Kordia antarctica: one gene and its partner. The protein of the gene in region 1 interacts with the protein of each later gene in a pairwise test. Links are inferred from orthologs where the notes say so. Each region holds a gene or a part of one and is shown on either strand. Other genes may lie near its edges.

Region 1 (6,445 bases):
TTAGTACTTCCAAATTTGCTGGCGACGTTATTTATGCAAAAGAAGAAATTGGAGTTCAAGAATATATTGTAGAAAAACAACAAACAATTCCCGGATTACGCTATGCATTACAACTAATGAAGCAAGGAGAAACCGTAACATTTCTTTTCCCTTCTCATATTGCGTATGGCTATCACGGAGATAATAAAAAAATTGGAACGAATGTTCCGATTCAATCCACAATTACATTACTTACTATTAAAAAAGAAAACAAGAACCTAGAAACAGAAAATTAAAATGAATGTACTAATGAAAAAAATCACACTACTTATTGCTATCATCGCATTAGGTTTTACAGCTTGCAAAACTGCTAAATACCCAGAATTAGCCGATGGAATTTATGCTGATATTCAAACTTCCAAAGGACCTATTTTAGTTGAGTTAAACTTTACAGACACGCCAGTTACTACGGCAAACTTTATTGGTTTGGCAAAAGGAACGCATCCACAATTGGTAGATAGTTTACAAGGAAAACCTTTTTATGACGGATTTATTTTCCATAGAGTTATGGAAAACTTTATGATTCAAACAGGAGATCCACTTGGAACTGGAATGGGCGATGCTGGTTATAAATTTGATGACGAAATTGTAAAAACATTAAATCATAACGAAGCAGGAACTTTGGCAATGGCAAATTCTGGTCCAGATACTAGCGGAAGTCAATTTTACATTACACATGTTCCGTATCCTTCATTAAATGGAAGATATACCGTTTTTGGAAAAGTTGTGATCAATCCTGCAAAGGAAAAAGAATTAAGAGCTCAAATTTCTGACACTGTTGCTTTAAAGAAAGCAATTGATTCTGTAAGAATGGCAACAGTAAATATTATTGCAAAAGTACCTGTGTTGAAAACTCCAGATGCTATGAACAAACCTGTTGATGAAATCACAATGGAAAGTGTTGAAATCATTCGTATTGGTTCAGATGCAAAAGCATTTGATGAAGTAAAAGTATTTTCTGGTCAGTATGCTGAAAAAGCAAAAGCGATTGAAAAAGCAAAAGAGATTACAGCAAAAACTTTAGCTAAGTTTGCAGAACAAAAAGCAAAAGCGACTGAATTACCTTCAGGTTTAAAGTATTATATTTCTGAAAAAGGTACTGGAGCTAAATTATCTGCAACATCTACTGTAGAAGCATATTACGCAGTATATTTTGCTGCCGATGGGAAATTATTACAAACAAACAATTTAGCAACCGCAGAAGCTTTAGATGCCGTAGATGCGCAACAAAAAGCCGCAAACGCATATAAGCCAATGGAAACTGAAATTGGTCCTGATGCACCTATGATTGCTGGATTCAGAGAAGGCCTGCAACAATTGAGTGTTGGAGACAAAGCAACTTTATTCTTACCATCGCATTTAGCGTATGGAGAAAGAGGAAATAGAGGAATTCCTCCAAATTCAGATTTAGTTTTTGAAATAGAAATTGTGAGTGAAGTTATTAAATAAAATAATAAAAAGATATTAAAAAGCCATTATTTACTATTCAATAATGGCTTTTTGTTTTAATAGATTTACCTACACTATCTCCTTTCTACAGGTATTCTGACCAGCACCATTTGGACACCAACTACAAGTTATTCCTTGTGAATCTGATAATGAAGTAGTCTCACATAAAGGGTTATCAGCAGTGGATAAAAAACAAAATGGATTACCAGTTTCATTACTCCAAGTATTATCTCCCGCCATCAAATTACTTGCTGTTAAATTAGAAATTGTCTTTTTACTCAAAGATAAATTCAAATTATTCTTTTTTTTCATAAATAAATATTTTAAAATTTGATTAAAAATACACTATTTCTTACATAGAAATACTATTTATAAGATTTTTAATGCAATAATACTAAAACTTATTCTTTCTTTTTTTTAGTTTTTTCAATATTCAAGATTTTACACTTAACTCTTTTCAAGAAAAAAATCTATATTTTTCATCTATTTTCCTGTTTTGAGAAATTCATACTTGGATGATATTTGCACCGAAACAAAAAACAAATATCATGAAAAAACAAATGAAAACTCTAGGATTAAAAAAGCAAACGATTTCTTCTTTAGAAGCACAATTAGTAAATGGTGGCGCACCAACAACTCATTCAATGATAACAATGGAAAGAGGATGCATAAGCCAACAAGGATGTGATCCATTACCACCTGCACAACCAGAACCAATGACACTTTCATATTCAAATTGTGGACAATGCACAAGCTGGTAAAACGCTTATAATAAAGTAATTGTATTATAGAAAAGAGGTTGTCTGAAAAGCAGTCATTGCGAATGAAATGAAGCAATCTGTCAAGTTTAAGTTATTGACTTACAGATTACTTCGAAATGAAAAATTTCTCGTAATGACGTTGTTTAAACCTTTTCAGACAGTCTCTTTTTTACAGGAAAAACACTACTATATTTTCATCTCTTTTCCCCTTTTGGGAGTTTCATGTTTGACTGATATTTGCAATGAAACAAAAAACACATATATCATGAAAAAAGAAACAAAGGCTCTAGGATTAAAAAAAGAAACAGTTTCTACATTTGAAGACGAAATCACGGCAGATGTAGCAAAATCAAAAGGAAAAAAGTGTAAGACAAAAACAGTGAAACCAATACCTCAAATGCCACAAGACCCAAGACCAGATACAGGTGCTTCTCGCTGTATAAAATGCGGAACCTGGTTGTAGAACTACTTATTAAAAACAAAAAAGCTCCTCAATGAAGGAGCTTTTTGCTTTTATATTTTTTCCAAAAATTATTTCTTCGGAATGTTCTTTAAGATTTCCAACACAAATTTCCAATATTTCTGAGTAGAAGAAATACTTGCACGTTCGTCTGGCGAATGCGCTCCACGAATAGTTGGTCCAAAACTAATCATTTCCATGTCTGGATAATTTGTTCCTAAAATTCCACATTCCAATCCTGCGTGACAAGCTGCAACGTTTGGTTCCTCATTATTTAGTTTCTTATACAAATCAACCAAAACTGGTAAAATAGAAGCATTCATATTTGGTTCCCAACCTGGATACGAACCTGAAAATTCTACTTCGCAACCAGAAAGTTCAAACGAAGCTCTCAATTTTGTCGCTAAGTCCATTTTTCCACTTTCCACAGAAGAACGCGTTAAACATCCAACTTTAATTTCTCCGTCTTTTACGATTACTCGTGCAACATTATTTGATGTTTCTACCAAATCTTCAATATCTGGACTCATACGATATACACCATTATAAGCAGCATATATGGAACGTGTAATTCCTTCTTGTACGCCTAATTCCACAACTTCCGTTGGAGTTTCTATAACAGTACACATAATTTCTAAATCCGCTTCAATCGTTGCAAATTCTTTTTTAATAGTATCAGCTTGTGTTTTTAATTCAAATTCAAACGCTTTTTGATGCACTTTATCAACTACAACAGTTGCAACACTTTCTCTTGGAATAGCGTTTCGTAAACTTCCTCCGTTAATTTCAGCAATGCGCAATCCGAAGTTTTCAAATCCATCAAATAAGATCCGATTCATCAACACATTTGCATTTCCAAATCCTTTATGAATGTCCATTCCGCTATGTCCACCTTGCAATCCACTAATTGAAATTTGATATCCTACAACACCTTCTGGTGTTTCTTCTTCAACATATGAACGTCTTGCAGTTACATCAATTCCACCTGCACAACCAATTCCGATTTCATCATCTTCTTCCGTATCAAGGTTTAGTAGAATTTCTCCTTCAAGCAATCCGCCTTTCAAGCCCATTGCGCCTGTCATTCCTGTTTCTTCATCTATCGTAAATAACGCTTCCAATGCAGGATGCGCAATATCGTTACTTTCTAAAATTGCCATAATCGTTGCGACTCCAAGTCCATTATCTGCACCAAGTGTTGTTCCTTTTGCGCGTACCCAATCTCCATCAATAACCATTTCAATACCTTGTGTATCAAAGTCAAACTCGGTATCAGAATTTTTTTGATGTACCATATCCAAATGCGATTGCATTACAATGGCTTTTCTGTCTTCCATTCCTGAAGTTGCTGGTTTTTTGACAATTACATTTCCTACTTCATCAATAATAGTTTCTAAACCTAAATCTTCTCCAAATTTTTTCATAAAAGCAATTACACGTTCTTCTTTTTTTGAAGGTCGCGGCACTGCGTTTAAATCTGCGAATTTATTCCAAAGTCCATTTGGTTCTAAAGTTCTTACTTCTTGACTCATATTAATTTTTTATTATGGATTCAATTTAATGTTACAAAGGTAAATGTTAGCGTGTAAAATTCCTTGCTTTTGCATGAATACATTTTGAACTGTTTTATCAATGACGAAAAAATCACGTTCATTTTAGTAATAGTTATTTAGTTTTTTTACATTAGCTATGTATCATTGCCCTAAATGATGTTCAAATGTATTGCTTATGACCAAGAGAACAAAACTCCTAATTGCTGTATCTTTTCCTATTCAATTTATTGCTATTAAGATACTTGCAAGTTACCCAGCGTTTGTAGAAACCTATTACAGTAACGGATTATACCCAATAATTTCAAAGATTTTTAGAGTTATTTTTGGTTGGATTCCTTTCTCTATGGGCGATATTTTCTATACAATTGCTGGAATTTTAATCATTCGATACATTTATAAAAATTTCCGTTTGTTCCGAACTGAATTCAAACGTATTTTATTGGACACTTATATTGTAATTACTATCACATACTTCGCTTTTCATCTACTTTGGGGAATGAATTATTATAGATTGCCGTTGTATAAATCGCTTGAATTAGATCGGAAATATTCCACAGAAGAATTGGTTAACTTTACCGAAAGAGTCATCGCGAAAGCAAACACAATTCAATATCAAATTACACAAAACGATACTGTAAAAGTTGAAATTCCTTATAAAACCAGTGAAATTCTTGATAAAACAGGCAACGGTTATGAAAATTTCAGCGCAAAGCAACCACAATTTACATTTACACATCGTAGTTTAAAGACTTCGCTTTATAGTAGTTTCTTAACTGTTATGGGATTTAGTGGTTACATCAATCCGTTTACCAATGAAGCGCAGATCAATCGCAAAATTCCTGTGTACAAATTTCCTGTAACGGCAAGTCATGAAGAAGCGCATCAAATTGGGTTTTCAGCGGAAAACGAAGCCAATTTTATAGGTTGTATGGCAGCTTTACATAATGACGATATTTACTTTCAATATGGCGCGTATAACTTTATGGCGTGGCATTGTTTACGAGAAGTACACAACAGAAATCCTGAAGAATATGAACGTCTAAAACTGACCTTACATTCAGGGATTCAGAAAAATTACGATGAAGTTCGTGCTTTTTGGACGTCGCATAAAAACCCACTCAAACCGATGTTTAAGTTTACTTTTGATCAATTCCTAAAAGCAAACAATCAATCTGGTGGAATTTTGAGTTACAGTTATGTGGTTTCACTTTTGGTGAATTATGACAAGAAACATACGCTTGTTCCTTAAATACGAAACCATCAATTTCCTCGTTTAAAGTGTATGACAAGAACAATTCTTCTTATTATATGTGTTTTTTGTTGCGCTTGCGCGAATGAACGCAGCAATACGTCAACTGTAGTTTCCACAACAAAAACTTCGGAAATAGTATCAAAATCTTCTAGTAATTCTAATACTATTGATGCTACTCAGTTAAAAATCAATCGGAAGCCAAAAGGAAATTACAACACCATAAAACAAACGATTGCAACTGATCGTGCATATTTTGCAAAACAATTTAAACAAAACAAACAAAAAACAATTGATTCTGCTTCCAGCTATTTATACAACAAATTACTCAACGAAATCGTGCCACATTGGTACGGAACGCCGTGGGATTTTAACGGACATACCAACATTCCAAATGAAGGCGAAATTGCATGTGGCTATTTTGTTTCCACAACCTTAAAACATTTGGGTTTTAGACTCAATCGGTACAAAATGGCGCAAGAAGGCGGCACAAACGAAGCAATCACACTTCAGCCACGAGCTGAATTAAAAATCTATCGGAATATCTCTCAAACAGCGCTCAAAACAAAACTCAATAACGTATACAAAGACGGCATTTATTTTGTAGGATTGAGCAATCATGTTGGCTATGTGCTCATCAAAAACAAAGAACTCTACTTTTTACATTCAAGCTATTGCGATAATAAAGTCATACTTGAGAAAGCAGAAACTTCGCCGTGTTTTCAAAGTGATATTTATGTTTTTGCAGAAATTACTACAAATCGGAAGCTCATTCAAAAATGGATTCAAAACACACCAATTCCAATTCATAAATAAACGTTAAAAAAATCTTAATACAGCAAACGGAGGCGGAACATCTCTTATCTTTAAAGACTAAACTAACCTCTAATAATAAGCAATGAATAAATCGTACTTGCTGCTGTTATTTCTTTTG
Region 2 (4,542 bases), 1.2 Mb from region 1 along the record:
ATCATTTCAGTAACAATTCCGTCACCGAGAACTGCCGCAGCAACACACGAAATTTCTATATTTCCCAACTTTGGCACAAATGCATTGTTGACAAGTAGTCTGTATTTTGCGTTGGTATTAGTTTTTGTGTTGAATAGATCTAAAATTTTAAACTTTCTTGGAAAATTCTTAACGCCTTTGATCGTTTTAATTTTATTGGCAATTATCGGAATCGGATTATTGATGCCGCATGAAGCGATAAAAGCTTCGGAATTTACAACGCCTTTATTCACAGGATTAGAAGTTGGTTATCAAACGTTTGACGCGATTGGCGCAATTGTAATTGGTGGCGTTATTATCATTTCGTTGAACTTAAAAGGAATTACTTCTTTCGAAGAAAAGAAAAAACTCATTGCAAAATCGGGTTGGATTGCAGGTTTTGGATTGTTCGTTATGTATGCAGGTTTAATATTGCTCGGTTCATATTTCAGTAGTGAAGTTGATATAGATTTAAGTTTGAGTAATGATATGAAACGCGCAAACTTACTTCGTGGAATTAGTTTGGCAACTTTAGGAAATATCGGAACTGCTTTTCTGAGTGTTTTAGTGGCTTTGGCGTGTTTTACGACTGCTGTCGGAATTACCACAGGAACAGCCGATTACTTTAAAGGATTATTTAACAATTCTAAAAATGCATATACAATTACGGCGATTATTGCATGTTTGATCGGAATTATAATTGGACAATTAGGCTTTCATTATATATATATGATTGCTGGTCCTGTGTTGAAATTCATTTATCCAATTGCGATTGTGTTGATCTTTTTAAACATTGCTCCAACAAAATACGCAACACCATTGGTTTTTAGAGCTGTAGTTTTGGTAACGTTTATCTTTGGGTTTTTAGATATGTTGGCGCATTTCTTCCCAACAAATAATTTATTAGTCGCTTTCCGCGAAACGATTTCGTTAGGAGGTATTTTAGATATGTTGACGCATTTCTTTCCTGAAAATCCTTATTTAATAGCTTTCCGCGAAACGATTTCGTTAGGAACAGCAGATTTCGGTTGGGTTTTACCTTCGTTTTTGACGTTTTTGGTTGTTGGTTTGGTTCAGAAAAATAAGCAAGCATGAACAAACTAATCATTGCAGGAAACGGATTTGATTTGGCACACGGATTGCCAACATCGTATAACAATTTCATGGATGCTTTTTGGCGTGATTTGAAGGATGATTTTGAAGATGAGTTGGTGAAAGAATTAGTCTATATACATCCACTAAATCAAGATCATTTTAGCAAAAGAGAAGTAACAAATTTTAAAGATTTTGAAAATAATATTCATAATTATTTAAAGCGAAATTTTCGTGTTTATGAATTAGATAAGTATTGTTTTTCTCAAAAAGGACGAGCTCAGAATTATGATAATCAAACGATTTTATTCAAATTCAAAAATCAATTTTTCAAAGAATTAAACAAAACACAATCCATTCAAAATTGGGTAGATGTAGAGAATGAATATTATCAAGCATTAAAAAACATCTGTAAAGATGAAAAACTACTAGCTCGTCATAAGAAAGAAGACGTTTTAAAACTTCACAGAGAGTTTGAACAAGTAAAGCAATTGTTAGAAAAATATCTGCAAAAGAATGTGGTTGAAGCTTATAATTGGTCAATCGAAGATAGTAATAGTTTATTGCGTATTTTGAAACCTTATGAAAGTTTAGATAGAATTTTGATGTTAGCCGAGGAATTTTCAATTGAAGAAGATATTACAGAAATTGAAAAACTTATGGAAGTTGATTCAAGATCACACACTCAATCAAGTTCAACAGAAACACAAATATTGAATTTCAACTATACACCTACTTTTAATGAGTACGTAAAATCTAGAAAGTTGACCAAATTTAATATTGATATAAATCACATTCACGGAGAACTCAATGAAAATATTGTATTCGGCTTCGGAGACGAAATGGATGAAGATTATAAGTTGATTGAAGATATGGACGATAACGAATATTTAAAATATTTTAAATCGTTTCAATATGTGCAAAACTCATATTATAAAGATGTTTTACGTTTTGTTGATTACGAAAAGTTTCAAGTTGTTATTATGGGACATTCTTGTGGTTTATCCGATAGAACATTACTAAACACTATTTTTGAGCATGAAAATTGTCGTTCTATTAAAGTGTTTTATCATCAAAAAGAAGACGGAAGTGATAATTACACCGAAATCATTCAAAATATTTCTAGGCATTTTAATGATAAAAAACTCATGCGAACTAAAATTGTTGAGAAAACGTTGTGTGAGCCGATGCCACAGATTCAGTTGCCGAAGCTTGTGAAATGATATTTGAAACTCGTCAATTCGAGTGCTTTGACTGAAAGGAAAAGTATATCGAGAATGCCTTTGAAATCAAATTGATTCTCGATACATTTTATCTTCATTTCATTTCGACTTCGCTCAATGTAACACATTTCGACTCCGCTCAATGTAACACATTTCGATAAAACACTCGAACCGACGCTTCGTAATTACAAAAACCCAAAAGCTAAAGGCAAGAAGCTAAAAACCAGCAACCAAAAACTAGCAACAAGCAACCAACTATCAATTCATCAACTCTTCAATTTCGTCTGCTTCAATCGGAATATTACGCATTAAATTAAATGGTTCGCCACTTTCTTGAATGACAACATCATCTTCCAATCGAATTCCGAAACCTTCTGCGGGAATGTAAATTCCTGGTTCTACGGTAAATACCATATTTGCTTGCATTGGTTCGGTCAAAATTCCGTAATCGTGTGTATCAAGTCCCATGTGATGCGAAGTTCCGTGCATGAAATATTTTTTATATGCTGGCCAATCTGGATCTTCATTCTTCACATCGGTTTTGTCAATCAATTTTAAACCGATCAATTCCGAAGTCATCAACTTTCCAACCTCAACATGATATTCAGCCCAATCCGTTCCTGGAACCAACATTTTTGTCGCTTCATTCTTCACACGATTTACCGCATTGTAGACTTCTTTTTGTCTTGGCGTAAACCTTCCCGAAACAGGAATCGTACGACTCATATCACTTTTATAATTGGCGTATTCGGCACCAACATCCATCAAAATCAAATCGCCCGCTTGGCATTCTTGATTGTTCTCAATATAATGCAACACATTTGCGTTATTTCCAGAAGCCACAATTGGCGTGTACGCAAATCCTTTGGAACGACTTCGTAAAAACTCGTGAATAAACTCAGCTTCAATCTCGTATTCCATTACGCCAGGCTTTACAAAACCTAAAATTCTGCGAAATCCTTTTTCGGTAATATTACATGCACGTTGTATTAAATTGATTTCCGTTTTATCTTTTACAGAACGCAAACGTTGTAAAATCGGATTGCTTTTCGCAACGCTGTGCGCAGGATATTTGGCTGTTAACCACTTTGTGAAACGATCTTCGCGGGTTTCTGTTTCTACGTTTGCACGATAATGCTCGTTGGTATTTATATAAACAGTATCAGATTGCGTCATGATTTCAAACATAATTTTTTCCAAATCTTTCAACCAATACACCGTTTTAATTCCTGATGAAGCCAACGCAGCTTCTTTGGTTAACTTCTCGCCTTCCCAAACGGCAATATGTTCATTGGTTTCTTTTAGGAATAAAATCTCGCGGTGTTTCTCTTTTGGACAATCGGGAAATAATACCAAAATACTTTCTTCCTGATCTACGCCACTGAGGTAAAATATATCTCTGTGCTGCTCAAAAGGCATTGTGCTATCTGCGCTAATTGGGTAAATATCATTCGAATTAAACACAGCCAAACTACTTGGTTTCATTTGCGCCATGAAATTCTTTCTATTCTTACTAAACAAATTGCGATCTATCGGTTGGTATTTCATATTCGTATTTTTAATTGAATTCTTTCAAAAATAATCAAACAAAAAAAGAATTACGTAGCCAAATGGCGGAATTTTTAATTTCAATGTATTCAATTTGATGATTTGAAGATGTGTCAATTTGAAAATGTGTCAGTTTGAGGATAAAATTCAATTTGATAATTGTTCAATACTGCTCAATAATAAACTTTTGAAATTATTTGAAACTCTTCCTGTTAGATACTACAAACGTCGCTTCGAGTGTCCTGAACTTGTTTCAGGATGTATCGAGAAGTATTTTGAAGCAATAAGGTGTTTTGTTTGATTGAAAAAAAGTTAATTTGAAAATGTGTCGATTTGAAGATTTGATAATGGTTCAATACTGCTCAATAATAAAATCTGTCAACATATCACAAATTGAACAGTATTCTAAAATTAATTCCGTTTCACAGTAGATTTCGATACTAAATTCTTTCAGAATTTCACTCAATCTGACGATTTGAAAATTATTTGAAATTCTTCTTGTTAGATACTACAACCGTCGCTTCGAGTGTCCTGAACTTGTTTCAGGATGTATCGAGAAGTACTTCGAAGCAATACCATTTTTTGTCACGAATACACAAATGTTTTTTTTGTTTTTCACTTATAATCTCTCGTCACCCTGAACTTGATTCAGGGTCTCATG

Evidence for each region. The genes of interacting proteins can lie anywhere in the genome.
Region 2: the proteins of IMCC3317_RS21525 (region 1) and IMCC3317_RS16230 interact in binary tests that used the Escherichia coli proteins (3 or more experiments, as listed by UniProt). The link is inferred for Kordia antarctica from one-to-one orthologs.

Annotation. Positions count from the first base shown.
Region 1 is NZ_CP019288.1:5,146,265-5,152,709, reverse strand. The notes cover bases 2,012-4,984. They hold IMCC3317_RS21525 (aminoacyl-histidine dipeptidase), read right to left. Parts: upstream 4,242-4,984; coding sequence 2,781-4,241; downstream 2,012-2,780. Other genes in these bases: IMCC3317_RS21520 (DUF3810 domain-containing protein), read left to right, coding at 4,438-4,984; IMCC3317_RS21530 (hypothetical protein), read left to right, coding at 2,515-2,712; IMCC3317_RS21535 (hypothetical protein), read left to right, coding at 2,037-2,249. In the rest of the region: gliding motility-associated peptidyl-prolyl isomerase GldI, read left to right, coding at 1-275; IMCC3317_RS21545 (peptidylprolyl isomerase), read left to right, coding at 289-1,488; IMCC3317_RS21540 (hypothetical protein), read right to left, coding at 1,558-1,800; more of IMCC3317_RS21520, read left to right, coding at 4,985-5,511; IMCC3317_RS21515 (hypothetical protein), read left to right, coding at 5,545-6,327; IMCC3317_RS21510 (amidohydrolase family protein), read left to right, coding at 6,410-6,445. UniProt on the Escherichia coli protein: Dipeptidase with broad substrate specificity. Requires dipeptide substrates with an unblocked N-terminus and the amino group in the alpha or beta position.
Region 2 is NZ_CP019288.1:3,911,414-3,915,955, reverse strand. Bases 1,737-4,542 are described here. They hold IMCC3317_RS16230 (aminopeptidase P family protein), read right to left. Parts: upstream 3,882-4,542; coding sequence 2,592-3,881; downstream 1,737-2,591. Other genes in these bases: IMCC3317_RS16235 (AbiH family protein), read left to right, coding at 1,737-2,333. Also shown: IMCC3317_RS16240 (branched-chain amino acid transport system II carrier protein), read left to right, coding at 1-1,113; more of IMCC3317_RS16235, read left to right, coding at 1,110-1,736.